DNA from 2 places in the Microbacterium sp. NPDC086615 genome. Region 1 is predicted to be linked to the other one. Evidence: predicted binding sites of a transcription regulator. Region 1 holds the regulator's gene; the other holds the start of a gene.
What was found. Region 1 encodes HrcA, which represses chaperone genes, less so after heat shock. Its sites were predicted from a motif close to TTNGCACTCGNNNNNNNCGAGTGCNAA; they were not measured.
Positions count from the first base shown of each region.

Region 2: the regulator HrcA is predicted to act here: its motif matches at 2,550-2,576, upstream of AB0O24_RS12300 (Hsp20/alpha crystallin family protein).

Region 1 covers NZ_JBFBJJ010000009.1:102,255-116,471, forward strand. Annotated here, with positions in the region: gene AB0O24_RS10805 (PhoH family protein) at 1-248, opposite strand, end outside; gene AB0O24_RS10810 (HIT domain-containing protein) at 298-645, opposite strand; gene AB0O24_RS10815 (16S rRNA (uracil(1498)-N(3))-methyltransferase) at 808-1,542, opposite strand; gene dnaJ (molecular chaperone DnaJ) at 1,545-2,666, opposite strand; gene hrcA (heat-inducible transcriptional repressor HrcA) at 2,742-3,782, opposite strand; gene hemW (radical SAM family heme chaperone HemW) at 3,898-5,115, opposite strand; gene AB0O24_RS10835 (DUF1990 family protein) at 5,115-5,759, opposite strand; gene lepA (translation elongation factor 4) at 5,773-7,632, opposite strand; gene AB0O24_RS10845 (alpha/beta hydrolase) at 7,697-8,419, shown strand; gene rpsT (30S ribosomal protein S20) at 8,538-8,798, shown strand; gene holA (DNA polymerase III subunit delta) at 9,014-10,051, opposite strand; gene AB0O24_RS10860 (ComEC/Rec2 family competence protein) at 11,150-13,447, opposite strand; gene AB0O24_RS10865 (ComEA family DNA-binding protein) at 13,444-14,061, opposite strand.
Region 2 covers NZ_JBFBJJ010000011.1:58,233-72,449, forward strand. Annotated here, with positions in the region: gene AB0O24_RS12285 (glycosyltransferase family 2 protein) at 1-557, opposite strand, end outside; gene AB0O24_RS12290 (CDGSH iron-sulfur domain-containing protein) at 561-761, opposite strand; gene AB0O24_RS12295 (iron-containing redox enzyme family protein) at 758-1,729, opposite strand; gene AB0O24_RS12300 (Hsp20/alpha crystallin family protein) at 2,032-2,487, opposite strand; gene AB0O24_RS12305 (manganese catalase family protein) at 2,721-3,602, shown strand; gene AB0O24_RS12310 (DUF2231 domain-containing protein) at 3,599-4,165, shown strand; gene AB0O24_RS12315 (UbiA family prenyltransferase) at 4,676-5,503, shown strand; gene AB0O24_RS12320 (SDR family oxidoreductase) at 5,710-6,465, opposite strand; gene AB0O24_RS12325 (fumarylacetoacetate hydrolase family protein) at 6,462-7,313, opposite strand; gene AB0O24_RS12330 (sugar kinase) at 7,337-8,278, opposite strand; gene eda (bifunctional 4-hydroxy-2-oxoglutarate aldolase/2-dehydro-3-deoxy-phosphogluconate aldolase) at 8,275-8,928, opposite strand; gene AB0O24_RS12340 (SDR family oxidoreductase) at 8,925-9,683, opposite strand; gene AB0O24_RS12345 (alcohol dehydrogenase catalytic domain-containing protein) at 9,680-10,702, opposite strand; gene AB0O24_RS12350 (aldo/keto reductase) at 10,911-11,888, shown strand; gene AB0O24_RS12355 (L-fuconate dehydratase) at 11,885-13,186, shown strand; gene AB0O24_RS12360 (FadR/GntR family transcriptional regulator) at 13,190-13,927, opposite strand; gene AB0O24_RS12365 (amidohydrolase family protein) at 14,050-14,217, shown strand, end outside.

The DNA.
Region 1 (14,217 bases):
ACCTCGGACGGACGGGGACCGCCGTCGGAGCGCAGCATGCGGTTCGAACTCGACACGTCGGCCGGGTCGAGCCCCTGGCCGGAGCGCGTCATCGCGAGCAGCTCGTCGACGAGGCCGCGCGCCGCGCGCACGGCGCCCGGAGCCCCGGACAGCGTGACCTCGTTGCCGCGCACGTGCACGTCGACGTCGGGGTGCTCTTTCTCGACCACGCGCAGGAGACGATCCTGCGGGCCGAGGAGTTGCACCATGGCGACGCCATCGACCTCGATGCGGTCGACGACGTGTTCTTCGGGGGAATCAGCCACCCAGGCTCTTTTCGTTCAGGCCGCCCGCGAGGACGTGGGCGTGCACATGGAAGACGGTCTGACCGGCACCCTCGCCGGTGTTGAAGATGAGACGGAAATCTCCGTCGGCGTGCTCGGCGGCCACCGTGTTGGCCAGCCCGATGACTTCGCTCAGGAGGTCGGGGTCGCCCGCCGCGAGCTCGACCACGTTCCGGTATTCGGCGGTCTTCGGGATGACGAGCAGATGCACCGGCGCCTGCGGAGCGATATCGCGGATCGCGAAGACGTTCTCCGTCTCGGCCACGATCTCGGCCGGGATCTCGCCCTGCAGGATGCGCGTGAAAACGGAGGGTTCGCTCATGGCATCCAGTCTATCGACGGCCTCCGACACCGGGGCGGACCGATCCCACCTCCCCACGGCGCGCGACCGGCTTCCGGCGTTTGGGGCGCATTTCACCGTTTGGGGCGTGAACTACCGCGCCCCAAACGGAAGAACGCGCCCCAAACCAGGGACGCGCCCCGCTCACCAGCGACCGTGCGCCGCCGAGAGCACCGAGATCGCCGCGGCCCCCGCGGTGGAGGTGCGCAAGACCGTGTCGCCGAGCCGCACGAGCCGTGCGCCGGCGTCCGCGAGCGCCGAGAGCTCCTCGGGGGCAATCCCGCCCTCGGGGCCGACCACGAGCACGACGTCGCGACCGTCCGACGCCTCCGTCGCGGCGGCGGTGAGGCGAGCGGATGCCGACGGCTCGAGCACCAGCACCTGCGACGTCGCGGCGAGCCGGACGAGATCCGCTGTGCGCGCCACGCCCTCGACCTCGGGGATCCAGGCGCGATGCGCCTGCTTCGCGGCCTCACGCACAATGGTCCGCCAGCGGGCGAGGCCCTTTTCGGCCTTGGCATCCCAGCGCGACACGCTCCGAGAGGCCTGCCAGGGCACGATGGCGTCGACGCCGAGTTCGGTGGCCGCCTGGACCGCGAGCTCGTCGCGGTCGCCCTTGGCGAGCGCCTGGACGAGGACGAAGCGCGGACTCGGCGCGGGCACCTCGTCGCGGCCGGTGACCCGGACGTCGACCTGCTTCGGCGACGCCCCGGTCACGAGGCCCGAGAGCCACGTCCCCCGCCCATCCCCCAGCGTCACGGCTTCGTCGACGCGCACCCGACGCACCGCGGCCGCGTGGTGCGCCTCAGAGCCGGTGAGTTCGACGATGTCACCGAGCTGAGCGGATGCCGCCTCGTCGGTGACGAAATGCAGAGCCACGGTCAGTGCCGGAAACGATCGCGGAACTTCGCGAACATGCCCTGCTGGTGCTCGGCCAGGCGGGGCTTCGGGGCCCTCGTCCGCTTCGCGAACTCCTCGATGAGGGCGCGCTCCTTGTGATCGAGGCGCGTCGGGGTGACCACCTGCACGCCCACCTTGAGGTCGCCGCGCTGGCTTCCGCGCAGCGGGGTGATGCCGCGGTTCTTGATCGTCAGCACGTCGCCCGACTGGACGCCGGGACGCACTTCGAGGTCGACGGTCCCGTCGAGCGACTCGATCGTCGTGGTCGTGCCGAGGATGGCGTCCGGCATCGAGACCTCAAGCGTGGCGAGCAGGTCGTCACCCTCGCGGCTGAAGGCCTCGTGCGCCTCGACGGTGACCTCGATGTACAGGTCGCCGTTGGGGCCGCCGGCGGGACCCACCTCGCCCGAGCCCGGGAGCTGCAGACGCAGACCCGATTCGACGCCGGCGGGGATGTCGACGGAGACGGTGCGGCGCGCGCGAACGCGTCCCTGGCCCTGGCAGGTGTTGCACGGGTAGGGAATGGTCGTGCCGTGACCCTGGCAGACGTTGCAGGGCTGGCTGGTGACGACATTGCCGAGGAGGCTGCGGACCGTGCGCTGCACGTGGCCCGAGCCGTGGCAGATGTCGCACGTGACCTCGCTCGTGCCCGGAGCCGTGCACGCGCCCTGGCACGTCTCGCACAGCACGGCGGTGTCGACCTCGAGGTCGCGATGCACGCCGAACACGACATCGCCGAGGCTGAGGGTCACGCGCACGAGCGCGTCCTGACCGCGCTCACGCCGTGAACGGGGCCTCGGCCCGCGGCCCCCGCCGCCCTGAGCTCCGCCGAAGAAGGTCTCGAAGATGTCGCTGAAACCGCCGAAGCCGCCCGCTCCCCCGCCGCCGAAGGGGTTCTGGTCGCCGCCCATGTCGTAGCGACGGCGCTGCTCGGGGTCGCTGAGCACGTCGTAAGCGTGCGTGACGAGCTTGAAGCGCTCGGACGCGTCTTCTCCGGGGTTCACGTCGGGGTGCAGTTGGCGCGCCAGGCGTCGGTACGCCTTCTTGATGTCTTCGGGGCTGGCGTCGCGCTCGACGCCCAGGACCTCGTAGTGGTCAGCCACAGTCGCCTTCCTGCCCGCTTGCGCGGGATCGTTCTCGGTGGGGTGCTCGTCGCGGGGGGTTCGTCGCGCTCGTCGTCAGCGGGAACTGTCGTCGTCTTCGAGCATCCGGGTCAGATAGTGCGCGACGGCGCGGACCGCCGCGAGGTTGGAGGAGTAGTCCATGCGGGTGGGGCCGAGCAGACCCACCCGCGCGCCGCCGGCGGAGCCGTCGTACCGGCTCGCGAGGACGGACGCCTCGATGAGACCGAACGGCTCGTTCTCGCGGCCGATGCTGGCCGAGAGGCCCTTGTCGTCCGCGACCATCTCGCTCATGAGGCGCAGGAGCGTCACCTGCTCCTCGATGGCCTCGAGCAGCGGGTAGATGCTGCCACGGAAGTCCTGCTCGCGCTTGGCGAGGGTCGCCGCTCCCGCCATCACGAGGCGATCCTGGCGGAACTCCTCGAGCTCTTCGCCCACCACGCGCAGTACCGCGTCGGCGATCGCGTCGATGGCGACGCCCGGGCGCGGTCCGTCGGCGAGGGCGTCGGCCACTCGCTGGACGCTGTCGGCGACGCTCCGCCCGACCAGCACGGCACCCACCCGCGCGCGCAGCTGCACGATCTCGGGCTCGGCGGGTTCGGCCGGGACGAGCGCGATCCGCTGCGAGACGCGCCCGGTGTCGGTGACGAGGATGACGAGCACGCGCGGCCCGCCGAGCGCGACGAGCTCGACGTGAGTGACGTTCGCCCGCGCGAACGACGGGTACTGCACGATCGCGACCTGACCGGTCAACTGCGTCAGTGCGCGCACCGTCCGCGCGAGCAGGTCGTCGAGGTCGCCCGCCTGGTCGAGGAACGAGGTGATCGCGCTGCGCTGGGCACTCGAGAGCGGGCGCAGCTCGGCGAGGTGGTCGACGAAGACCCGATACCCCTTGTCCGTGGGGACGCGGCCCGAGGAGGTGTGCGGCGCGACGATGAGCTCTTCGTCTTCGAGCAGCGCCATGTCGTTGCGGATGGTCGCGGCCGACACCCCGAACGCGTGACGATCGACGATGGCCTTGCTGCCGACCGGCTCGCGTGTGTCGACGTAGTCCTGCACGATCGCGCGGAGCACCTGAAGGCCGCGTTCCGACACCATGAGCTGCTCCTCCCGTTTGGCACTCCGAAGTCGTGAGTGCCAATTCTACGGGATCGGCGCGCGTCGTCGCCGGGGGCTCGCGGATGCCGTGGACTCGGCCCGACTGCGGGCAGCGTCAGGCGGTGAGGGCCCGTACGACGGCATCCGCGAGGAGGCGCCCGCGCCGGGTGAGGACGATGCGCCCGCGCACGGCATCCGGACCCTCGACGAGACCGTCGGCGATGAGGGAGGCCACGGCCTTGCGGCCCTCGCCGTGCAGCTCCGACACCGCCAGACCCTCGCGGATCCGGCTGCGCAGCAGCACAGATTCGAGACGCCGAGCCGTTTCGTCGGGCCGCTCTCGCGCAGCGGCGGGCGACTCGTCGGCGGCCAGACGCTGCGCGTACGCGGCCGGGTGCTTGACGTTCCACCAGCGGAGTCCCGCGACGTGGCTGTGGGCACCGGGGCCGAAGCCCCACCAGTCGGTCCCCCGCCAGTACGCGAGATTGTGCCGCGAACGGTGGGCGACGCCCCGCGACCAGTTCGACACCTCGTACCAGTCGTACCCGGCGGCGGCGAGCACCTCGTCGGCGAGCTCGTACATGTCGGCCTGCAGGTCGTCATCCGGCATGGCGACCGCGCCCGAGCGGATCTGTCGCGCGAGCTTCGTGCCGTCTTCGACGATGAGGGCGTAGGCCGAGATGTGGTCGGGCTCGAGGACCGAGGCCGCTTCGAGCGATGCGCGCCAATCGTCGAGAGACTCCCCCGGTGCGCCGTAGATGAGGTCGAGCGAGACATCGAGGCCGGCTCGGCGGGCGGACGCGACTGCGGTCGCGACATTCGCGGGGTTGTGCGTCCGGTCAAGAGCCGCCAGGACGTGCGGTCGAGCCGACTGCATTCCGACCGACACGCGGGTCACTCCGGCGGCCGCCAGCGTCTCCATCACGGCATCGTCGACCGTGTCGGGGTTGGCCTCCACGGTGATCTCGGCGCCGTCGGTGATGCCGAACTCCGTGCGTACCGCGTCGAGCATCCGCGCGAGGTCGCCGGGCGGCAGCAGGGTCGGCGTGCCTCCCCCGAAGAACACCGTGGATGCCATGCGGCGGGGGCCCGCGGCATCCATCACCCTGCCCGCCAGGCGCACCTCGGCCGCGAGTGTGTCGGCGAAGTCGTCTTGCCGCGCTCCGCGGAGCTCGCTCGCGGTGTAGGTGTTGAAGTCGCAGTATCCGCAGCGAACGCGGCAGAACGGCACGTGCAGGTAGACGCCGAAGTCCGTCGTCGGATCGATCGTCAGGTCGTCGGGCAATCGCCCATCGGCGGGAGCGGGGTCTCCGAGGGGAAGGGGTCCGCCCATCAGGACGTGTACAGCGGAGAGATCGCGCGCAGGTACTGCGTGAAGAGCGCCCGCCGACGGCGGCGGAGGCGGCTCGTGAACAGACGGTACGAGGGCACGGTCGGCCGGTCGAACGCGCGGACCACAAACCACACCTCGTCGTTGTCGCGCCACTCGACGATGAAAAGCTCCTCGCCGCTCACGTTCGAGTGCCCGACGGTGCCGAGGATGAAGCCGACGCGCCGGGGCTCTTCGAAGACCGAGATGACGCGCAGCTCGGCGTCGGCGCGGTGCCCGTCGACCTTGCCGTGCAGGCGTACTCCCGTACCGGGGCTGACGAACGGCGTGCCGTCGGCGGCGAAGCGCTGCTCGGGCTCGAGGCTGCTCGGAGCGATGGGTGCCCCGTCGGCGTCGAACCCCACGCCGGAGTATCCGCCTCCGGATGCCGGACGCACATCGCTGATGCTCAGATCGCCCGAACGCAGCGGAGCCCACGACAGCAGCAGTTCGCTGGCCGCGGCGAAGCGCTCCTCGCCGCTGCCGATCCGCCACGCGTCTTCGGCGGGGACCGAGTGCTCCGGCGGGTACTGCATCAGGTCGTGCGCCTGGGTGGCGCCGACGGCGGCGTAGTCGACCGTGTCATCGGTGAAGTTCTGCCGACGCATGATGCCTCCCGTTCTACTTCTTGGCCTCGACGTCTCCCGACAGGGCGGCGATGAACGCCTCCTGCGGCACCTCGACCCGGCCCACCATCTTCATGCGCTTCTTGCCCTCTTTCTGCTTTTCGAGGAGCTTGCGCTTTCGGGTGATGTCACCGCCGTAGCACTTGGCGAGGACGTCTTTACGGATGGCGCGGATCGTCTCGCGCGCGATGATGCGCGCGCCGATCGCGGCCTGGATGGGCACCTCGAACTGCTGGCGCGGGATGAGCTTGCGCAGGCGCTCGGCCATGAGAGTGCCGTACGCGTAGGCCTTCTCGCGGTGGACGATCGAGCTGAACGCGTCGACCTTCTCGCCCTGGAGCAGGATGTCGACCTTCACGAGGTCGGCGGTCTGCTGACCGGCCGGTTCGTAGTCGAGGCTCGCGTAGCCCTGCGTGCGGGACTTGAGGTGATCGAAGAAGTCGAACACGATCTCGCCGAGGGGCATGTGGTAGCGCAGCTCGACGCGGTCTTCGCTGAGGTACTCCATACCGAGCAGGGTTCCGCGGCGCGACTGGCAGAGCTCCATGACCGTGCCGACGTAGTCCTTCGGGAGCAGGATGCCGACCTTGACGATCGGCTCCGACACCGAGGCCACGCGACCGTCGGGGTACTCGCTGGGGTTCGTGACGGAGACCGTGTCGCCGGTGTCGGTGGTCACCTCGTACGTGACCGAGGGAGCCGTGGTGATGAGGTCGAGACCGAACTCGCGCGAGAGGCGCTCGGTGATGATCTCGAGGTGGAGCAGGCCGAGGAAGCCGCAGCGGAACCCGAAGCCGAGGGCGACCGAGGTCTCGGGCTCGTACTGCAGCGAGGCGTCCGAGAGTTTCAGCTTGTCGAGCGCTTCGCGCAGCTCCGCGTAGTCACTGCCGTCGATCGGGTAGATGCCCGAGAACACCATGGGCTTCGGGTCGGTGTAGCCGGCCAGGGCTTCGGTCGCGGGCTTGCGCTGGTTGGTGATCGTGTCGCCGACCTTCGACTGGCGGACGTCCTTCACACCCGTGATGAGGTAGCCCACCTCGCCCACCCCGAGACCCTTGGTCGGGATCGGCTCGGGGCTCGAGACACCGATCTCGAGGAGTTCGTGTGTCGCCGTGGTCGACATCATCTGGATGCGCTCGCGCGGCGACAGGGCACCGTCGACCATGCGGACGTAGGTGACGACGCCGCGGTACGCGTCGTAGACGGAGTCGAAGATCATCGCGCGAGCGGGTGCGTCGGCCTTGCCGACCGGTGCCGGGATCTTCTCGACGATGAGGTCGAGGAGGTCCTCGACGCCCATGCCGGTCTTGCCGCTCACGCGCAGCACGTCTTCGGGCTTGCCGCCGATGAGTCCGGCCAGCTCGGCCGCGTACTTGTCGGGGTCGGCCGCCGGGAGATCGATCTTGTTCAGCACCGGGATGATCGTCAGATCGTTCTCGAGCGCGAGGTAGAGGTTGGCGAGCGTCTGGGCCTCGATGCCCTGCGCCGCGTCGACGAGCAGGATCGCGCCCTCGCACGCGGCGAGCGAGCGACTGACCTCGTAGGTGAAGTCGACGTGCCCGGGCGTGTCGATCATGTTCAGGGCGAACGTCTGCTCGGGTCCCTGAGCCTGTCGAAGGGCCCACGGCATCCGGACCGCTTGCGACTTGATCGTGATGCCGCGCTCGCGCTCGATGTCCATGCGGTCGAGGTACTGCGCGCGCATGTCGCGGTCGGCGACGACGCCGGTGATCTGCAGCATGCGGTCGGCCAACGTCGACTTGCCGTGGTCGATGTGAGCGATGATGCAGAAGTTGCGGATCTGCTCCGGCGGGGTGGCAGACGGCTCGAGGGGCTTCAGGGCGCGCGGTGACATGTTCCGTCAATTCTACGGGGGTGCGCCGACATCACCGTCCGCGGTCGCTTTTACAGTGGATGCCATGACGGTCCAGGTCGTGCTCGTGCACGGCATCCGCACGTCGGCGACGATGTGGCGGGCGCAGGTCGAATACCTCGAGAATCGCGGCAACCCCGTGGCGGCCGTCGACTTGCCGGGGCACGGCGCCCGGCGGGGCGAGGAGTTCACCCTCGACGAGGCGTTCGCCACGATCGATCGGGCGGTTCGGGATGCCGCGACCCGCGGCCCCGTGCTGCTCGTCGGGCATTCGATGGGAGGGCTGCTCTCCATCGAGTACGTCGGGCGGGAGGACCCTCCGCCGGTCGCGGCGTTCATCGCGGCATCCTGCACCTCGATCCCCCGCGGTGTGGGGCTCGCGGCGTACCGCTTCCTCGCGCGACGGTTCGACAGCCTCCCGGACCGGGGTCTCGGTCTCACCAACCGCGTGCTCGATCGGACGCTGCCGCCCGAGACCCGGCCGGACTTCGGCGCGGGCGGGTACGCGTTCGACGCGCAGGACACGGCCCTGGCGTCTCTGTCGGTGCTCGACCTGTTGGCATCCGTTCGTCGGATCCGGGTTCCGCTGTGGTTCATCAACGGGCAGTGGGATCAGCTGCGCGTGAACGAGAGGCTGTTCGTGTCGCTCGCCCCGCACGCGGAGCTGATCGTGGTGCCGCGGACCACGCACCTCGTGACGGCGATGAGGCCGCGGGTGTTCAACGCGCTGCTGGAGGTGGCGCTCACCACGATCGAGGCGTCGACCTGATAAGCTTGGCGCTTGGCTTGCGTGTGGGGTTTTTCCCGACCTCCACGACCGCCGGTGCAGCGTCCCTCTACCGCTCGCCCGGCACTTCCAACACTCACTCAAACGAAAGACCGTCGACGTGGCGAACATCAAGTCGCAGATCAAGCGCAACAAGACCAACGAGAAGGCGCGCGAGCGCAACAAGGCCGTCAAGAGCGAGCTGAAGACGCACGTGCGTCGCACCCGCGAGGCCGTCCTGGCCGGTGACAAGGAAGCCGCCGAGAAGGCGCTCGCCACCGCGACCAAGAAGCTCGACAAGGCCGTGAGCAAGGGTGTCATCCACTCGAACCAGGCCGCGAACCGCAAGTCGGCCATCGCGAAGTCGGTCGCCGCTCTCTGAGCCGCCGTACCTCGACAGCCCGTCCCGCATCCGCGGGGCGGGCTTTGTCGTTTCCGGGGTGGGATGCCACACGGGAAGAGGTGCGACGAGAACAGGTGATGCGACGAGAACAGGAGGTTGTGGGCCGCAGCGGCCTGTTTCGGTGGCATCCCCTGTTTTCGTGGCGCGGCCGTGCGCGCGGAGCCTCCGGCCGCGGAGGCAGGACGCGGCGTCGGTCAGTCGCCGTAGGGCGCGCGCGTTGCAATGATCGTGATCATGCGCTCCAGCGCGAACACCGCGTCGCGAGACGCCCCCTTCACCTCGGCGTCGGCGCGCGCGGTCGCGTGGATTGCACGGCCGAGGCTCGCGGCGGTCCAGCCCACGAGGTCGCGGCGGGCGCGGTCGATCTGCCAGTCCTTCATACCGAGACGCTGGGCGAGCTGCGACGACGGTTCGCGCGTACCGGCCACACGCGCCATGGTGCGGAGCTTCATCGCGACCGCGGCGACAAGGGGGACGGGATCGGCTCCGGATGCCAGAGCGTGGCGCAGCGCGAGGAGGGCGGGGCCGTACTGCCCCGCGATCGCGGTGTCGGCGACGGTGAACGCGGAGGTCTCGACGCGGCCGCCGTAGTAACGCTCGACGGTGCGTTCGTCGATGTCGCCCGGGACGTCGGCGATGAGCTGCTGGCACGCGGCCGCGAGCTCGGTGAGGTCGTCGGCGAAGGCCGAGACGAGTGCCCGCAGGGCGACGGGTGCGATGCGCTTGCCCGCGGCCTTGAACTCGCCCACGGCGAAGTCGAAGCGATCGGAGTCGCGCTTGATCGCGGGGCACGCGATCTCGATGCCGCTCCCCTGTCCCGCGCGAATCGCGTCGAGCAGCTTCTTGCCGCGCACGCTCGCCCCCGTGTGGCGGAGCACGACCGTCGCGCCGTCCTGCGGCTGAGCGAGGTACGACACGGCCTCGCTGAGGAAGGTGTCGCTGCACTTCTCGACGCCCCCGACGCGGACGAGACGCGGCTCGCCGAACAGGGATGGCGAGGTGACGGCCAACAGCGTTCCCGCAGCGTAATCGTCGGCGCGTACGTCGGTGACCTCGAGGCTGGGGTCTTCGCTCTTCAGGAACTCCCGGATGCCCGCGGTCGCGCGCTCCGCGCAGACCTCTTCGGGCCCCGAGACGAGAACGATCGGCGCGGGCTGCGGCGTACGCCACGACACCTGCGGGATGGCCGTTTTGGCCTTCGCCGGAGCGGAGCGTCGGGGAGCCGGGGTCACCCCTCCAGCCTACCGACCGGGTCCGACATTGCGGTCGGGATGACTTCTGGGGGTGCGGGATGACGCGCGAGGATGCTTGCTAGTGTGCAGGCCTCGCGGAACCTGACGTCCTCGTGTGCGGAGAATGGGGCCGCTTGTATAGCCGCGGCGCCCGTCGAATTGAAAGAGGCCACATGACAGGAACACGCAATCCCGTCGCACAAGCGCTGGATACCCGCGGGTTCATCCTTGATGACGGCTCTGCTCTGGCGCTTGCGGCACGAGCGATATGGAATCACTGGTGGCAGAGGCATGCCGCATTGACGTTCGCCCAGGCTCGTCTTCGGCTTGACCGCGTTTGCGCGCAGCGACGTCCCCAGGTCTCTCCCTCCTTCAAATGGGCGGGGTCGTCCCGAATCTCGGTCGGCGCCATGGCGTGGTTACGGAACGACCATGTTGTCACTACGCACCCAGACTTCCCTTACCACCACTCGATTCCGGAGTCGGCTGATTACCTGAGAACGTGGTCGAGGTCGGAAGCCGAGGGCGAACTGGAAGCTGCGGATTGGTCGCTGTGGCACCGACCTGGTGGCTGGGTAGGGACGGTGGGTGATAACGGCAACCACCGGTCGTTGCTCGCCGCGGCCGTTGGCGTGCCTCTTGTCCGGGTTCGCCTCACGGACGTGTACACCTGGCATGCGGAGCCAGCGTCCCCGGGCGCAGAGATCCGGCTGGAGGCGCCCCGATGGTCGTGGCAGGCTCGCGCAATCACGCGTTTCTCTCGTCACGGGTTGTGTGTGTCTGATGAGTGGAAGCGAGGGGAAGGCCCCCTAGACGGCGTGAGCCTCCGTCGTATCGACCCGCTTCTTCCTTGGATCTTCGACCGGCGCCGCCGAGATGTGCGCACACGCTTCAAGCACTTCTGCGAACGGTTCGGCTACCGAACGGACGGTGACTGGAGAATGGGAGCCAACGCTCTTGCCGCCGTCCCGCCGAGTTAAAGCCCAGGTGTTCACTCGTCGGACCTGGCTCATGTCTGACCTCCCCGCCTCAACGGTGGCTTCGAGCGCTTCGACGCGGTGACGCGCCGGCCTCCGTGCCGGAGAAGCGAGCACTTGGCTACCCCGGCGGCCATGCACGCCACAGCGTCAGCTGCCCGTCAGTCATGCTGACCGCGAGGTCTCCGTCGGTATCCGTTCGCCCGACCACGACGCCGAGCGCGGTCATCGTCGACAGGAGTGTGGCGGTGGGGTGCCCGTACCGGTTGTCCGCTCCGACGCCGATCAGTCCGACGAGAGGATGCAGGCGCCGGTAGAGCTCCGGATCCTGGTCGGCGCTGCCGTGGTGCGACACCTTCACCACATCGACCCTCGGCACCTCGACCCGCCGGAGCAGGGCGGCCTGCGCGTCTTTGCCCAGGTCGCCGAGAAGCACCGTGCGGGGGAAGTCCGCACCGACGACGTCGAGCGCGACGCTGGCACCGTTGCCGGGCTCGTCGCGCGGCGCCGGGCCGAGGGCCTGCCAGCGGGTCTCCCCCACCCTTCCCGTCGTCCCGGTCGTCGCCTGCTGCAGCTGTGCGCCCGCCGCGGCGAACCGGTCGAGCAGCCGCTGATCCTCGGGGACGTCGACGGGCCCGTGGACGACGAGTGTGGCTCGTCCGACGACGGCCGCGGATCCGCCGATGTGGTCGAGATCGAAGTGCGTGAGCACGACGAGGTCGAGGTGGTCGACACCGAAGGTTCGGAGGCATTGCGCGAGCGGTTCCGGTTCGGGTCCGGTGTCGACGAGCGCCACGGCATTGCCTGAGCGCCACAGCGTCGCATCGCCCTGTCCGACATCGCACATGGCCACATCCCACGTCGTCGGGACCGTGAGCGGCCCGGCGACCGTTCGCAGGGTGGTGTGACCCGCAATCAGACCGACGGTGACGGCGATGACCGCGGTCGCCACGGCGGTCGCTCGTCGAAGCCGGGTCGGTCGGATGAGCGCGACGGCCATCGACGCGCTGACGACCGTCAGCAGCGCCGCGCCGAACGCGCCGTCGGGCCACGGCAGGTTCTGCGCCCCGATACCGCTCGTGGTGTGTGCCACCGCCGCGATCCAGGCCGCGGGGATCCAGGCGAGAGCGGAAAGCCCGTCGCGCAGCCAGGGAAAGGGAGCGATGCAGGCGAGGACGCCCGCGATGGTCGCCGGTGCCGCCGCCGGGTCTGCCACGAGGTTGGCCACGATTCCCAGCAACGGCACGTGGGGATCGATCAGGACGATGAGCGGTCCGCAGGCGAGTTGAGCGGCCGTCGGCACGGCCAACGCGAGGGCGAGGGCGCGCGGCATCCATCGCTCCAAACCGCGCGCTATCGGGCGGGCGAGGACGAGCAGGGCCGCGGTGGCCGCAGCGGACAGAGCGAAGCCGAGGGAGGTGGACAGCCACGGATCGGCGATCATCAGCACCGTCACCGCGGCGGAGAGCACCGCCACTCCCGCAGCGGGGCGGCCGAGGACGAGGGCCAGCAGCGCGATTGCCGCCATGGTCGCCGCGCGAACCACGCTCGGCTCGGGTGTCACCAGCACGACGAAGCCGATCAGAACAACCGACGCCCCGACGACGCGGAGTGCGCGCGGGGCGCCCACCGCTGCAAGGAGGACGAACGCGGCGCCCACGACGAGCGCGCAGTTCGCACCGGAGACGGCCGTGAGGTGAGAGAGGGAGGAGGCGGTCATGGCCGCATCCGTCGCGGGATCGAGGCTCGACGTGTCGCCCACCGCGAGTCCCGGCACGAGACCCGCCCCGGGCTGCGGGAGTCCGCGGGTCGAGGCGACGAGGCCGTCACGCAGCGCTTCGAACCACGCCCAGATACCCTCGGGTGCAGGCGCTTCGACGATCTCCTGCGCGCGGAGGACGAGAATCGCCCTCTCCCCTGGTCTCGGCGGGACCGCTCGTCCGGTGAAGCGGATCACGCTGCCAAGACCGGATGCCGCGACCTCGGCGCGACCGCCCGTATCCACGCCGACACGGGTCGGGATGGCACCGGTCACCGTGACGGTTCCCGCCGTGACGCGAGAGGCGACCGCGTCGAACCACGCGCCGCCGTCGCTCGCCCCGGCCACGTGTCCGACGACGGTCAGTTCGACATCGAGCTGACGACCCCCTTCGACCTGCAGGGCGGCGATCTGCGCACGGGCCGGGGCCGCAGCCGTGACGCTGCCACCGGTCGCGGCCGCGCACGCGAGCGCCACCGCGGCGATACCGAGGGCGGGATGCCGAACCCTCAGGAACGCCGCCGCGCACAGGGCAGCGACCACCGCCATCGAGACCATGAGCCCGGCCAGATCCGGCGTCGAGGTCGCCCATCCTGCACCGGCCCACGTCGCGATCGCCACGGCGGCGGGTCGCAGCGCACGGCCCTGCAGGGCCGTCATACCCGCACCAGGTCTCGGAGGCCGTCGAGCATCTTGTCGCCGATGCCCGGCACGGAGCCGAGATCGTCGACGCTGGTGAAGCGGCCGTTCTCCTTCCGCCACGCGATGATGCGGTCGGCGATCGCCGGTCCCACCCGCGGCAGTGCGTCGAGCTCTTCGCGCGTGGCCGTGTTCAGGTCGACGAGGCCTCCTGCGGCGGTGCCGTGGGCGGCACCGGTGCCGTCGTCGGGTGACGCTCCGACAACGGGCACCACGATCTGCTCCCCGTCCGCGACGGGTCGTGCAAGGTTCACCCCGGCGCGCTCCGCGTCGTCCGTGAAGCCGCCTGCCCGGGCGACGGCATCCGCGACCCTGTCCCCCGCGGCGAGGCGATAGAGGCCGGGGGCGCGCACGGCACCCGCGACGTGGACGTACAGACCGGCCTGCGGGGGTGCGAGCGCGGTCGCGAGCGGTGGGGATGCGGCGGACACCTCTTGCGTGCCGGACACGCCTCGCAGCATTCCGATGCCGATCGTGACCGCGAAGACGATCAGGACCAGAGCGATCACGGCCCCGACTCCCAGCCGCCGACGCGCGGCGAGCGCACCCGGTGGGGATTCGAGGGCCTCGGTCACCCGGCAACCCTAGGAAGAGGAAGGAACGGTGCGCGGGCACCTGAGCGTCATCCGTGGATCGTTAGCCTCGAGGCCGAACTGGGGAGGATCCGTTGTGGAGCGGAAGCTCAGACGTGGCGAGGGGTGTGCGTCCCGGACTCCGCCAGCGGGCCCGCC
Region 2 (14,217 bases), on a different contig from region 1:
TCGCGCCGCGCGCGTACTCGCCCTCCGCCTGCGCGCACGGTGCGCTCCATCTCGCAGTTCTCGAACAGGGCGTCGGGGTCGTATCCGCGGGGCAGGGCGGACCGGCGGAGCCCATACGTCCCGGGGTAGTCGGCTCCGAGGGCGCGGTTCACCAGCGACCGCGCCGTGTCCCAACGGGCGTGCCAGGGGCACGGGACGAAGACGTTCTGCGGCTTGACCAGGTCGGCATCCTGAAGCTCCGTCACGAGGGCCGCGAGGGTGTCGGGCGTGTGGCGCACGTCGTCATCGGCGAGGACGACGATCTCGTGGCGCGCGAGGGCAAGACCACTCAGCACGCCGCGCACCTTGCCGTTCGCCCCGCTCTCGACGGCGGGCGGCACGTGGCGCACGTGCCCTCCCCACGCGCGGGCGTGCGCGCGGAAGAACGCCGGCGCGGAACCGTCGACCACGGTCACGTCGATCCACCGCGACAGGTCGCGCAGATAGGCGGTCAGCTCGTCGAGGTCGCGGTCGTCGTGCCACCGCAGCGGCAGCACGTACTCGGCGTCGACGCGCACGGCTCAGTCGTCGGTGCGGAACCCGGATGCCTTGTGGGTGCCGTCGCAGTAGGGCTTGATCGTCGACAGGCCGCAGCGGCAGAGCGCCACCGTGCGCCGGGTTCGGGCGACGGGCTCGCCCTCGCTCGTGCGGATCTCGGCGTCCCCGCGGACGAGGAGCGGACCGTCGGGGTAGGCGGTGATGGTGACGGGGTCGTCGCTCATCGTGCATCCTCTTCACGCAACGACGATTCGCCCCGCGACCAGGCGTCGAGCATGTGCCGGCCCACCCGCGCATCGACCTCGAGGCACACCGCCGCGCCGAACAGGATGTCGGCGAGCAGGTCGGGGCGGTCTTCGGCGAGGGCGCCGGCCAGGTCGTGTCCGGCGATCTGTTCGTGCACCGCATCCGCTTCGACGTGCTCGTCGAAGTACTCGCAGACGTCGTCGTCGAACCCGAGCCGACGTAGCCCCTCGGCGTAGAGACGGTTGGGGATGGACGAGGTCATCTCGAACGCGGCGAGATGCCCGACGATCGCGCCCAGCAGGCGCCGATTGAGGCCGAACATCGACATGGCGTTGTGCGATGCGAGGGTCACGGCTGGCACCTCGTCGATGTACGCTCCGTACTCGGCATCCAGGCCTGCGGCGCGGACCGCGCGGGCGAAGAGGGTCGCGTGCACGCGGTCCGGGCGGCCGCCGCCGTACTCGTCGGACTGGATCTCGACGAGCGCCGCCTTCGGGCGCCCGGTCAACCGCGGGATCGCCCACGAATGCGGGTCCGCTTCCCGGAGCGTGTAGATCGTGCGCTGGACGAGGAACTCGCGCGCCTGGTCGAGGGTCGCCTTCCGAGCGAGGTGGCGCGACAGGCTCGGGCCGGTGTCGGCGCCGGTCATCGTGAAGAGCGCGCGGGCCACGGCATCCGCTGTCGCCGCCGGAAGCGCGGGAACCTCGACGCTTCGCCGCAGCGAGAGATCGAAAGCCGTCTCGATCACGCGGCGCGTGGCGATGAGGCTCGGGTTCCACTCCAGGTCGTCGCGGAAGGCGGGGATGGATCCGTACGACGACGCGTACAGCGCGAACAGGGCCAGCTGCAGATCCTCGTCGCGTTCGATGTCGACGGATGCCGCGACGGCGGCGTCGGCGAGAGCCGTGTGGGCCGTGACGGCACCGTGGACGAGGTGGTCGAGCACGGCGGCGCTGACCGGGCCGCGCGGACGGAAGGGCAGGGCGGGCGCGACGGCGCGATCGTCCGGGGGGCTCAGGGGGGAGGGGATGGTGACAGACACCTCGGCACTCTGCGGCGGTCAGCGCGCTGCGCCGAGGGCCTTGACACCGAGCGCGGGCACGACCGGCCGTGCCCTCCGCGCACGCGGCGTTCGCCCCGCGCGCACGGCGGGGCGCGCCCGTCGCCTACCTTCACGGTTGCGCCCATGCACCGCGCGCAGACGGCGAGGGGGCCGGCCCCGGAAGGCCGGCCCCCTCGTGGTGCGACTCACTGCTCGATGAGCTGCGGGGTGCTCTCGTGCGCTTCGATGACGCCGTCGTGGTCGTCGGTCGAGACGGCGATGCGGCGCGGCTTCGCCTTCTCGCTGACCGGGATCGTGACGCTGAGCACGCCGTTGCGGTACGACGCGCTGATGTTGTCGGTGTCGATGCCCTGGCCGAGGTTGAGCTGCCGCACGAACGAGGCCGTCTCGCGCTCGCGGGTGATCCACTTCACGCCTTCGCCCGAGGAGAGCGTGCGTTCGGCGCGGATCGTGAGCAGCTGACCGTCGACGTCGATGTCGACCGATCCCGGGTCGACGCCCGGGAGGTCGGCGGCGAGGACGTAGTGGTCACCATCGCGGTAGAGGTCCATCGGCATCCGTCGCGGTCCGCCGCCGCGGCGAGCGTCGAGAAGGGTCGACGCGAGGCGGTCGAGGTCGCGGAAGGGGTCGTAGGTGGCCATGTCGATACTCCTTTTCGATCTGTCCGTTGAAGTTGAGTCGTGTTCGCTCAACTGCGACCAGATTAGCACTCTCGGGGTGAGAGTGCCAAGACCTCGGGTGCGCGATTGTCACGCACTCCGTGGCCGACGACAACCCCCGTGCCGAACCCGTCGAGCGACCCGTTTCGTAGCCCCCAACGCGCCACCCCGGTCGACCGACCGACCATCCCCCCACGGCGCGGTGAGGAGAGACGATGTACTTCCACCGGCAAGAGCTCCAGCACTCCGCGACCCCCGAGAAGCCCGACGCGGTCTACGCCCGCAAGCTCCAGGAGGTGCTGGGCGGGCAGTACGGCGAGATCTCGGTCGCGATGCAGTACCAGTTCCAGGCGTGGAACATGCACATGCCCGGCAAGTACCGCGACCTCGTGTTCGGCATCGGCGCCGAGGAGATGGGCCACGTCGAGATGCTCGCGATCATGATCGCCCAGCTGCTCGAGAAGGCCCCGCTCGGCATCACCGAGGAGGCCGTGCAGAACGATCCCACGGTCGCCGCGGTCATCGGCGGCACCGACATCCAGCACGGGATCGTCGCCGGTGCCGGTGCGCGCCCGGTCGATTCGAACGGCAACCCGTGGCAGGGCAGCTTCATCACCGCGAGCGGCAACCTCCTCGCCGACTTCACCGCCAACGCGAACGCCGAGATGCAGGGGCGCGTGCAGGTCGCGCGGCTCTACCACCAGACCGATGACCACGGCGTGAAGGACCTGCTCGCGTTCCTGCTCGCACGCGACACCATGCACCAGAACCAGTGGGCAGCGGCCGCCGCCGAACTGCAGGCCGAGGGGCTCGAGAAGCTCCCGGTGCCGAGCAACTTCCCCCTCGACAAGGAGGATCGCGACGTGTCGTACCAGTACATCAATTTCAGCGACGGGAAGCAGGCCGGAGACGGTACCTGGGCCTCGGGCCCGACCCCCGACGGCAAGGGCGAGTTCACCTACCTGCCGGAGCCGCCCGCGGGCGTGCCGATGCCCCCGCCCACCAAGCCCGACGTGCGCTTCTACGGCACCACCGAGCTGCCGAACACGGTCGAGAAGCTCGTCGGTCGCGCCCAGGACGCGCTGCACAAGGAATGAGCGGGACGGATGCCGCGGCGCCGGGGCCCTCGACGGTCTCGGCGCCGCGGAGCGGAGCGAGCTTCCCCGCGATGCGCGCGGCCAAGGTTCCCCGGGCGATCGTCGCGGGACCCTACGGGCACCCGTTCCACCCCGTGGCGGTGACCATCCCCATCGGGGCGTGGTCGTCGAGCCTGGTGTTCGATCTGCTCGGGCTCGCCGCCGACGACCCTCGGGCTTTCGCGACGGGCTCGCGCTGGCTCATCGGGATCGGTCTCGGGGGAGCGGGCGTCGCGTCGGTGCTCGGGCTGCTCGACCTGTCGCGGATCCCTCCCGGGACCCCCGCTCGCCGGACCGCGCTCGCGCACCTGGTGCTCAACGTCACCGCCATGGTGCTGTTCTCGCTCGGTCTGCTCGTGCGTCTGCTCGACCTCGGACGCGTGCCGGTCGTCGCCTTCGCTCTGAGCGCGGTGGCCTCTCTCGGTCTCGGCGTCTCCGGCTGGCTCGGCGGCAAGCTCGCCTACCGCTGGGGCGTCCGCGTCGCCGACGAGAACACGCAGCGTGAGGGCTTCGAATCCGCCTGAGGGTCGCGTCGTCTCGGTTTCGGAACCCGGATGCCATGGCATCCGGGTTCCGTCGTTCCCCCGTCGCGGTCGTGCCGGGACGTGTGCCGTCGGGCGGAGTTCGTCGGCGACACGCCGGGTGGGGGTGTGGGGTGGCGGCGTGTCGGGGAGGGGCTCCGCACGACGGTACGCGGGGACGGGTGGCCGGGGAGGCCTGTGGCCGTGTCGCGGCTGTGCCGGACGTGTGCCGTCGCGCGGAGTTCGTGAGCGGCACGCCGGGGGAGCGGTCTCGGGATCGGCGTGTCGGGCGAGAACTCCGCGCGACGGCACGGGTGGCCGGGAGACCTCGTGGATGACGAAAGTGGCAGGACGTGTACCGTCGCGCGGACCTCGGCGGCGACACGCCGGCGCCGCGGGCTCGGGACCGGCGCGCCGCGCCCCGACTCCGCGCGACGGCACGGCGCGCCGGGTGAAAACTCCGCACGACGGCACGCCGCGCCGACCGCCCTCGCCGCACGATAGCGTCGACGAATGACGGATGCCGCGGCGAAGCCGCACCTCGTGCGGGCCCTCTGGGGCGCGACCCATCCCGGTCCCACGCTCGTGGTCACCGTCCTCTCCCTCGCGCTCGGGATCGCGGCGGGCGTCGAGCCGGCGCGGCTCGCGCTGCTCGTGGTGGCCGTCTTCGCGGGTCAGGTCTCGGTGGGGCTCTCCAACGACGCGATCGACGGGGCGCGTGACGCGGCCGTCGGCCGCACCGACAAGCCCATCGCCGGGGGAGCGGTCACCCCGGAGCGTGCGCTCGCGGTGGCCGTGGCATCCGCGATCCTCGCCGTGGGACTCTCGGTGCCGCTGGGCCCGGGGCTCGTCGCGGCGCACGCCATCGCGCTCGGCTCGGCCTGGGCCTACAACGCCGGGCTGAAGTCGACGCCGTTCTCGATCGCGCCCTTCGTGCTGAGCTTCGGGCTCTTCCCCTCGTTCGCGACGCTGTCGACCGTCCCTCCGGCGCTCGCGGCGCCCTGGGCGTCCGTCGCCGGGGCGGCGCTCGGAGCAGCCGTCCACCTCACCAACGTCGTGCGCGACCTCGACGACGACCGCCGCACCGGGGTGCGGGGACTCCCGCACCGTCTCGGGGCGCGCGCCTCGGTGGTCCTGGCCGCGTGCGGGATCCTCGCCGGCGCGATCGCGGTGCTTCGGGGCACGGATGCCACGGCCCTGGGCCTCGTCTTCTTCGTGGCGGTGGCGGCGGTCGCGGTCGCCGCGGTGGTCATGGTGTTCGTGCGATCGCCGGGGCGGGCGGTGTTCCAGCTGACGATGCTGGCGGCGCTGCTGCTCGCCGCGCAGCTCGTCGTGGCGTGACGCGCGCGGGCCGCTGGGCAACGGCCCGGTGGCTTCGACGGGCTCAGCCACCTGTGTTGCGGGGGTGGGGGCGGGGTCCGGTGGCTTCGACGGGCTCAGCCACCTGTGCTGGGGCGGTGGTGCGCGGCTCAGCCACCGGCAGTGAAGCGGTCGGGGCGGGGCACCGACGGACTGAGCCGCCGCGGCGCCCCGCCCCGGACCGCGGACTACTGCGGGCGCACCCGGAGGTGCGTCACGCCGCCGTCGACCTCGAGGGCCGTGCCCGTGGTCGACCCCGACAGCGGGCTCGCGAGGTACAGGATCGCCCCGGCGACCTCGTCGGGCGTGACCATGCGGCCCGTCGCCTGGCGGGCATCGAGGGCGGCCCGCTCGGCGACCGGGTCGGGGAAGTTCTGCAGCATCCGCTCCACGAACGGGGTCGAGACCGTACCCGGGCTGACGCAGTTGACCCGCACGCCCTCGCGCACATGGTCGGTCGCCATCGCGTAGGTGAGCGAGAGGATCGCTCCCTTCGAGGCGTTGTAGACGGCGCGCTGGGGGAGGCCGTTGAGCGCCCCGATCGAGCACACGTTGACGATCGACGCGCGCTCCGAGCGCTTGAGGTACGGGAGTGCTGCGGCGCTCGCGCGGGCGGTCCCGCGCACGTTGATGTTCAGCACGCGGTCCCAGTCGGCCTCGGTCGCCTCCTCGACGGTTCCCACGCAGCTCACACCCGCGCTGTTCACCAGCACGTCGACGCCGCCGAACCGGTTCGCGACGGCGGCCAGGGCGGCATCCACGGAATCCCGGTCGGTCACGTCCGCCCCGAATCCCGTCAGGCCCTCGTCGAGATGGTCGGTGACCAGATCGAGCACCGCCACCCGGGCACCCCGCGCGGCGAAGGCGTGCGCCGTCGCCAGGCCGATGCCCGAGGCTCCCCCGGTCACGACGACGGACAGACCGTCGAACTCGTCGGCGCTCATGCCTGCACCATCGTCTGACGTGCGCGGCCGAGACCGTCGATCTCGAGTTCCACCACGTCGCCGGCCCGAAGATAGGGCATGTCCGGGAGCCCCATGGCCACGCCCGCGGGGGTCCCCGTGTTCACCAGGTCGCCCGGGCGCAGCACCATGAACTGCGACAGGTACCAGACGACGTACGCGACGGAGAAGATCTGCGCGGACGTCGAGCCGTTCTGGCGGACGACCCCGTTCACCGAGAGGCGCAGGCCGAGAGCCTGCGGGTCTTCGATGTCGGATGCCGGCACCAGGTCGGGTCCGAGGGGGTTGAACGTCTCGCAGCTCTTGCCCTTATCCCACTGGCCGCCGCGCTCGAGCTGGAACTCGCGCTCGGAGACGTCGTGCGAGACGACGTATCCCGCCACGTGGGCGAGCGCCTCGTCGGGGGAGGACAGGTACCGCGCGGTCGAGCCGATCACGACCCCGAGCTCGACCTCCCAGTCCGTCTTCGTCGATCCGCGCGGAATGAGCACGTCGTCGAAGGGGCCGACGATGGTCGAGGGGTCTTTCATGAAGACGACCGGCTCGGCGGGCACCGCGGCACCTGTCTCGGCCGCGTGGTCGTGGTAGTTCAGCCCGATGCACACGATCTTGCCCGGGGCGGCGATCGGCGCTCCGACACGGAGGGCGTCGGCATCGGCGAGCGGTGTCAGCTCGCCGCGTGCGGCCGCGGCACGCGCGCGGGCCAGACCGTCGGCGGCGAGGAACGCCCCGTCGATGTCGGCGGTCAGCGGCCGCAGGTCGTACACGGCACCGTCGTGGCGCAGGACGGGGATCTCGGCGCCGGGGTCACCGAGTCGAGCGAAGGTCATGGGTTCTCCTTGGGGTGGATGGTTCAGCGGGTGACGGGGTCGGCGGATGCCGCGCCGTCGAGCTCGGATCGTCGGATGCCGCCCTGCCAGTCGCCGGGATGCAGGCAGGCGTACGCGCCGGCCAGCGATGCCGTGCGCAGGCGGGTCGCGGCGTCGCCGCCGAGGAGGCGCTCGGACAGGTATCCGGCGGCGAACGCGTCACCGGCGCCGACGGTGTCGACGGGGGTGATCGGGACGGCGGCCACGCGATGGAGGTCGCCGTCGACGACCGCGACGGCCCCGTCGCCGCCGAGGGTGACGACGGCCTCGGCGGGACCGGCCGCGGCCAGCGCGCGGGCGAGGTCTTCCGGAGCCGTGTGCGCGTGCAGCATCCGGGCTTCGTCGTCGCTCGCGAAGACGATGTCGGCGCGGGCGATCACGTGCGCGTACGCGGCGACGGCCTCGGCGTGGGCCCAGAGACGGCTGCGGTGGTTCACGGCGAACGACACCAGGGCGCCGGCTGCGCGAGCACGGTCGACCGCGACGACCACGGCGTCGCGCGCCGACTCCGACAGGGCGAGCGTGACACCGGTCACGTGCAGGATGTCGCCGGCGGAGAGGGGAAGCCCGTCGAGGTCGGCGGCCTCGAGACGGCTCCCCGCGCTGCCGCGGCGGTAGTAGTCGACGGTCGTGGCCCCCGCGCGCGGCGTCGACTTGAGCATGAGACCGGTGGGCGCGCCGGTGTCGACCAGGGCTCGGACCTCGACGCCCTCCGAACGCAGGTCTCCCACCACGCGACGCCCCAGAGCGTCATCGCCGACGCGGCCGAGCCACGTCACGGGGATCCCGAGGCGGGCGAGTCCGATCGCGGTGTTCCCCTCGGCCCCGCCGGTCGCGACGTGCGCCTGCGACTGGTGCTCCCAGCCCCCGACACCGGCACCGAGGACGAGCCCCATGCTCTCGCCGAGCGTGACGACGCGGCTCATCGGGCGGACCGTGCGTCGTCGCGGATGCGGGCGCAGTCGGCGGCTGCCGCCGCGATCGCGTCGAAATCGCCGCGCGCGATCGCGTCGCGCGGAACCATCCAGCTGCCGCTCGCCGCGAGCACCCACGGACGACGGAGGTAGTCGCCGAGACTGTCGGGCGAGACGCCGCCGCTCGGCACGAATCGCATACCGGGGAACGGTCCGTGCAGGGCATCGAGGTAGCTCGCGCCCCCGAGGTGCCCGGCGGGGAAGACCTTCACGTCCGTGAACCCGTCGGACAGGGCCCGCTGGACCTCGGTGGGCGTGGCCACTCCCGGCACGACCGCGACGCCGCCGGCGCGCAGCCGGTCGGCGATCGCGGGGTCGTACCCCGGCGTGACGGCGAAGGTCGCGCCCGCGTCGATCGCGGCATCCGCTTGCTCCGTGGTCAGGACGGTGCCCGCGCCCGCGAGGAATCCCTCGATGCCCGCTGTCGCGGCGATCGCGGCGAGACCGGCGGGCGTGCGGAGGGTGAACTCCGCACAGCCGACGCCCCCGTCGCGGAGGGCGAGGGCCAGGTCGTACGCGCGGTCGGCGTCGTCGAGCACCACGACCGGGACGATACCGACGGTGTTGATGCGTTCGGTCAACGATCGTGAAGAGTCCGTCATCGTCCGAGCCATCCTCCATCGACCGGGAGCGTGATGCCCGACACGTAGTCCGAGGCGCGGGAGGCGAGGAACACCGTCGCCCCGGCGAGATCGGATGCCTCGCCCCAGCGCCCCGCCGGGATGCGGTCGAGGATGGCAGTCGAGCGGGCGCTGTCGGCGCGCAGGGCCTCGGTGTTGTCGGTGGCGATGTAGCCCGGCGCGATCGCATTGACGTTGACGCCCTTCGACGCCCACTCGTTCGCGAGGGCCTTCGTGAGCCCGGCGATGCCCGACTTGGCCGCCGTGTAGCCGGGGACGTTGATGCCGCCCTGGAAGCTGAGCAGCGAAGCGGTGAAGATGATCTTGCCCCGACCGCGTTCGAGCATCTGCTGCGCCACGGCCTGCGTGAGCCGGAACTGGCTGCTCAGGTTGATCTGCAGCACGCGGTCCCATGCGTCGAGAGGGTGGACGGCGGCGGGGGCGCGCTCGATCGTGCCGGCGTTGTTGACGAGGATGTCGATATGGCGTCCGGAAAGCTCCGCCGCCAGCGCGTCGACCGCCGACGGGTCGCCGAAGTCGCACGCGATTCCGGTGAAGGAGCGACCGGTGGCCGTCACCGCGCGTTCGATCTCGCTGCCCGACGTCGATTGCGAGGCACTGACCCCGATGATGTCGGCCCCCGCCTCGGCGAGGCCGAGCGCCATCGCGAAGCCGATCCCGCGTCGGGCGCCCGTGACGACGGCGGTCGTGCCTTCGAGGGAGAACAGCCCGCTCATGCCTGGCCTCCCACGTCGACGAGGATCTTCATCGCGCGGCCGGCCTCGAGGTCGGCGAAGGCCTCGGCGGTGGCGCTGAGCGGCACGATGCGGGTGATGAGCAGATCGGTGGGGATCACACCGCCGGCGACGAGCTCGACGGCGGTCTCGAAGTCGGGACGTTGGTAGACGCGCGCGCCGAGCAGGCGCAGCTCGCGCCAGAACATCCGCTGCAGGTCGATCTCACGCGGAGTCGGATGGATGGCGACGACCACGATGGTGCCGCGCACCTTCGCCAGGCCCGTGGCACCGCGAACGGCGGCAGCCGCTCCCGAGACCTCGAACACGACGTCGGCGCCCGCGCCCCCGGTCCATTCCTCGACCACGGCGACCTGGTCGCGCTCGCGGGGATCGAGGGTGGCGAAGCCGAGCTCCTCGATCTGCGCGCGGCGCTTCTCGTCGAGCTCGATCACGAGCACCTCGGCGCCGACATGGCGGGCGACGCACGCGATGAGGACGCCGATCGGGCCACCGCCGATGACCACGGCCTTGTCGCCGGGCGCGAGCTCGGCGCGGCGCACGTCGTGCACGGCGACGGCGATGGGCTCGACGAGGGCGGCGTGATCCAGTGCGATCCCCTCCGGCAGACGCACGAGCGTCTCGACCGGCACGTTCCACAGCCCCTGGAGCGAGCCGGGGGAGTCGATGCCGATGAAATCGAGGTTCTGACAGATGTGCTGGTTGCCGGCGCGGCAGGCGGGGCAGGTTCCGTCCCACGCGAGCGGCATCACGGTGACCCCGTCGCCGACCTCCCATCCTTCGACGCCCTCGCCGAGGGAAGCGATCGTGCCGCTCATCTCGTGACCGAAGACGAGCGGCGTCTGCACCCGCGCGTCCATCGAGCCGTGCAGGATGTGCAGGTCCGTCCCGCAGAGGCCGGTGTAGGCCACGCGGATCTGCACCTGGCCGGGACCGGGAGGGGTGGCATCTGCCTGCCGGACGTCGATCGTGTGATCGCCCACGTAGGCTGCTGTCAACATTGACTCTCCTAAAGATCAGATGACTCTCGCATCCATCATGCACCACAGGTGGTCATATGTCTTGATTTCGCCACCAATGACGGGCTAGGAAGCGGTTTCTATGGCAAGGAGCACGATGCCAAGCCGCGAGGGCGCGGGCGGCGCGCGGTAAATATGTCTCAGTCATCGGATGAATGTCGTGTACGCTCAGCGAGACGAAGGAGGCTCCATGCGAACGCGTGCACTGCGGCACGGAACACCGCTCACCGAGATCGGTCTGGGTGCCGCCCAACTGGGCAACCTCTACCGCGAGACCACCGAGGCCGAGGCGGACGAGTCCGTCGACGCGGCGTGGGTCGGCGGTATCCGGTACTTCGACACGGCCCCCCACTACGGACTCGGCCTGTCGGAGCGTCGCCTGGGGGCGCGTCTCGCGAACCGGCCTCGCGACGAGTTCGTGATCTCCACCAAGGTCGGGCGCGTGCTCGAGTCGAGCCCCGACACCGCGGATCTGCGCGATGACGAGGGCTTCGACGTGCCGCGCGACGTCGTCCGCAGGTGGGACTTCAGTCGCGACGGCATCCTGCGCTCGGTCGAGGACTCCCTGCGGCGTACGGGACTCGACCGGTTCGACATCCTCTACCTGCACGATCCCGACGATCACTTCGCGCAGGCGTCCACCGAGGGCATCGGCGCGCTCATCGAGCTGCGCGAGCAGGGGGTCGTCTCGGCCGTCGGTGCCGGGATGAACGCGGCCGACCCGCTCGCCGAGCTCATCCGGCGCGCCGACATCGACGTCGTGATGTGTGCGGGGCGGTACACGCTCCTCGACGACTCCGCTGCCGCAGAGCTTCTGCCGCTCGCCCAGGAGCGCGGAGTCGGCGTCGTCGCCGCCGGGGTCTTCAACTCCGGCCTCCTCAGCGCCCCGCGTCCGCCGGCGGACGCGACCTACGACTACCAGCCCGCGCCCCCGGAGCTCATCGCGCGGGCGAACGCGATCGCCGACGTCAGCGAGCGCCACGGGGTGACCCTGCCCGACGTCGCGGTGGCCTTCGCCCTGCGGCATCCCGCGGTCGTATCCGTCGTGCTCGGCGCGCGAGGACGCCGCCAAGTGACGCAGAACCTCGATCGCGCCGCCACCCCCATCCCCGACGACCTCTGGCTCGACCTCGCCGAGGCCGGCCTCATCTCCCAGGAAGACGCATGACCACGATCACCGCCGTCACCGCGCACGACGTGCGCTTTCCGACCTCGCTCAGCATGGACGGGTCGGATGCCATGAACAAGGACGGCGACTACTCCGCCGCCTACGTGGTGGTGCACACCGACGACCCCGACCTGAAGGGGTACGGCTTCACCTTCACCATCGGGCGCGGCAACGACCTGTGCGTGGAGGCGGCGCGTCAGCGCGGACTGCCCCTCGTCGGACGCTCGGTCGAAGATGCCGTCGCCGACCTCGGGGGCGTCTACCGCGAACTCGCCTCCGACTCGCAGTTGCGTTGGCTCGGTCCCGAGAAGGGCGTTGTCCACCTCGGCATGGCCGCGGTCATGAACGCCATGTGGGATCTCGCCGCACGGGTCGCCCAGAAGCCCCTCTGGCGCCTGCTGGCCGACATGACCCCGGAGCAGCTCGTCGACGTCGCCGACATGCGCTACCTGTCGGACGCCCTCACGCGCGAGGAGGCCATCGGCATCCTGACCGAGCTCGCTCCCACGCGCGCCGCGCGCATCGCCGAGCTCGAGGGCCGCGGCGGCTACCCCTGCTACACCACGAGTGCCGGCTGGCTCGGGTACAGCGACGACAAGTTGCGGCGTCTGCTGCAGGAGGCCGTCGACGAGGGGTACCGCCACGTCAAGCTCAAGGTCGGGGCGAGCCTCGACGACGACATCCGGCGTCTGCGCATCGCGCGAGAGGTGATCGGGTGGGATGCCAACCTGATGATCGACGCGAACCAGGTCTGGGACGTCCCCGAGGCGATCGAGTGGATGAGCCACCTCGCCGAGTTCAAGCCGCTGTGGATCGAAGAGCCCACGAGCCCCGACGACGTTCTCGGGCACGCCGCGGTGCGCAAGGCCGTCGCCCCGATCGGGGTCGCGACCGGCGAGCACGGGATGAACCGGGTGCTGTTCAAGCAGATGTTCCAGGCCGAGGCGATCGACTTCTGCCAGCTCGACTCCGCCCGCCTCGCGAGCGTCAACGAGATCATCGCGGTCTACCTGATGGCGGCGAAGTTCGGAGTGCCGGTGTGCCCGCACGCCGGCGGCGTCGGTCTGTGCGAGCTCGTGCAGCACCTGTCGATCTTTGACTTCGTGTGCGTGTCCGGGACGCTCGAGAACCGCGTCACCGAGTTCGTCGACCACCTGCACGAGCACTTCGTCGACCCGTGCATCGTCGAGAACGGCGCGTACGTGCTCCCCTCGCTGCCCGGTTACAGCGCCGAGATGTACGACGCGTCTCTGGCCGAGTACACCTTCCCTGAGGGAACGTACTGGGCGAGCCGGTGACGGCTATTGGGCTTCGGGGTCTTCGTCCGCGTGTGCGGCGCTGAACTCCTCGACGCCCAGGAGGTGCACCTGCATGCGGATGCGAGCCCGGGCGGGATCCCGACGGACGAGTTCGTCGAGGATCGCCCGGTGCTCGGCCTGCGTCTCGCGCACCGACCCGCGGTGCGTGATGGCGCGCCAGAGTCGCGCGCGGAACGTGCGCCCCACGAGCGTGTCGATGATGGCGGCCAGCGCGGGATTGCCGCTCGCTCGGGCGATGATGCGGTGGAACTCGGTGTCGGCGTCGATGAAGCCCTCGAGGTCCATGTCGGGCTCGTTCTCGAGGATCGTGTCGACGACCCCGAGCGTCCGGTCGAGCTGCTGCAGCTCCTCGTCGGTGAGACGCGTGGCGGCGAGCGAGACGGTCTCGGCCTCGAGCATTCGTCGCACCGCCAGCAGGTCGGCGGCGTGGGCGGGCTGCTGGAGGTCGGCGAGGAAGCCGAGCGGGCTCAGCAGGGTGCGGGGGTCGAGCGCCGTCACGTACGTGCCGTCGCCCTGTCGCGTCTCGAGGACCCCGAGCGTCGCGAGCGCCCGGACGCCCTCGCGCAGCGAGCCGCGCGAGACGCCGAGTTGCGCCGCCAGATCTTTCTCGATCGGCAGGCGCGACCCGGGACCGAGCTCCCCTCGCGTCAGCATCGTCTTGATGCCGTCGATGACGACGTCCGTCTGGGAACGCGGTGCGGAGACGAAGTCGTCGGTCATGGCGGTCAGTCTACGGACTGCAAGGATTCATCGGAGGAATTCGGCCGATTCCGCTCGAAACACCCCCGTCGGTGGCGAAAACCTCCGATGATGATTGTCCGAACCCGCCCGAGGAGGCACGCATGACCTTTCCCGTGATCGACGCCCATCAGCACGTGTGGGACCCGTCCCGCGCCGAGTACGACTGGCTCACGCCGGACGCCGCCCCGATCGACGGGGTCATGACGTTCGCCGACGTCGCCCCAGAGCTGCGCGCGGCCGGTATCGACTTCACCGTGCAGGTGCAGTCG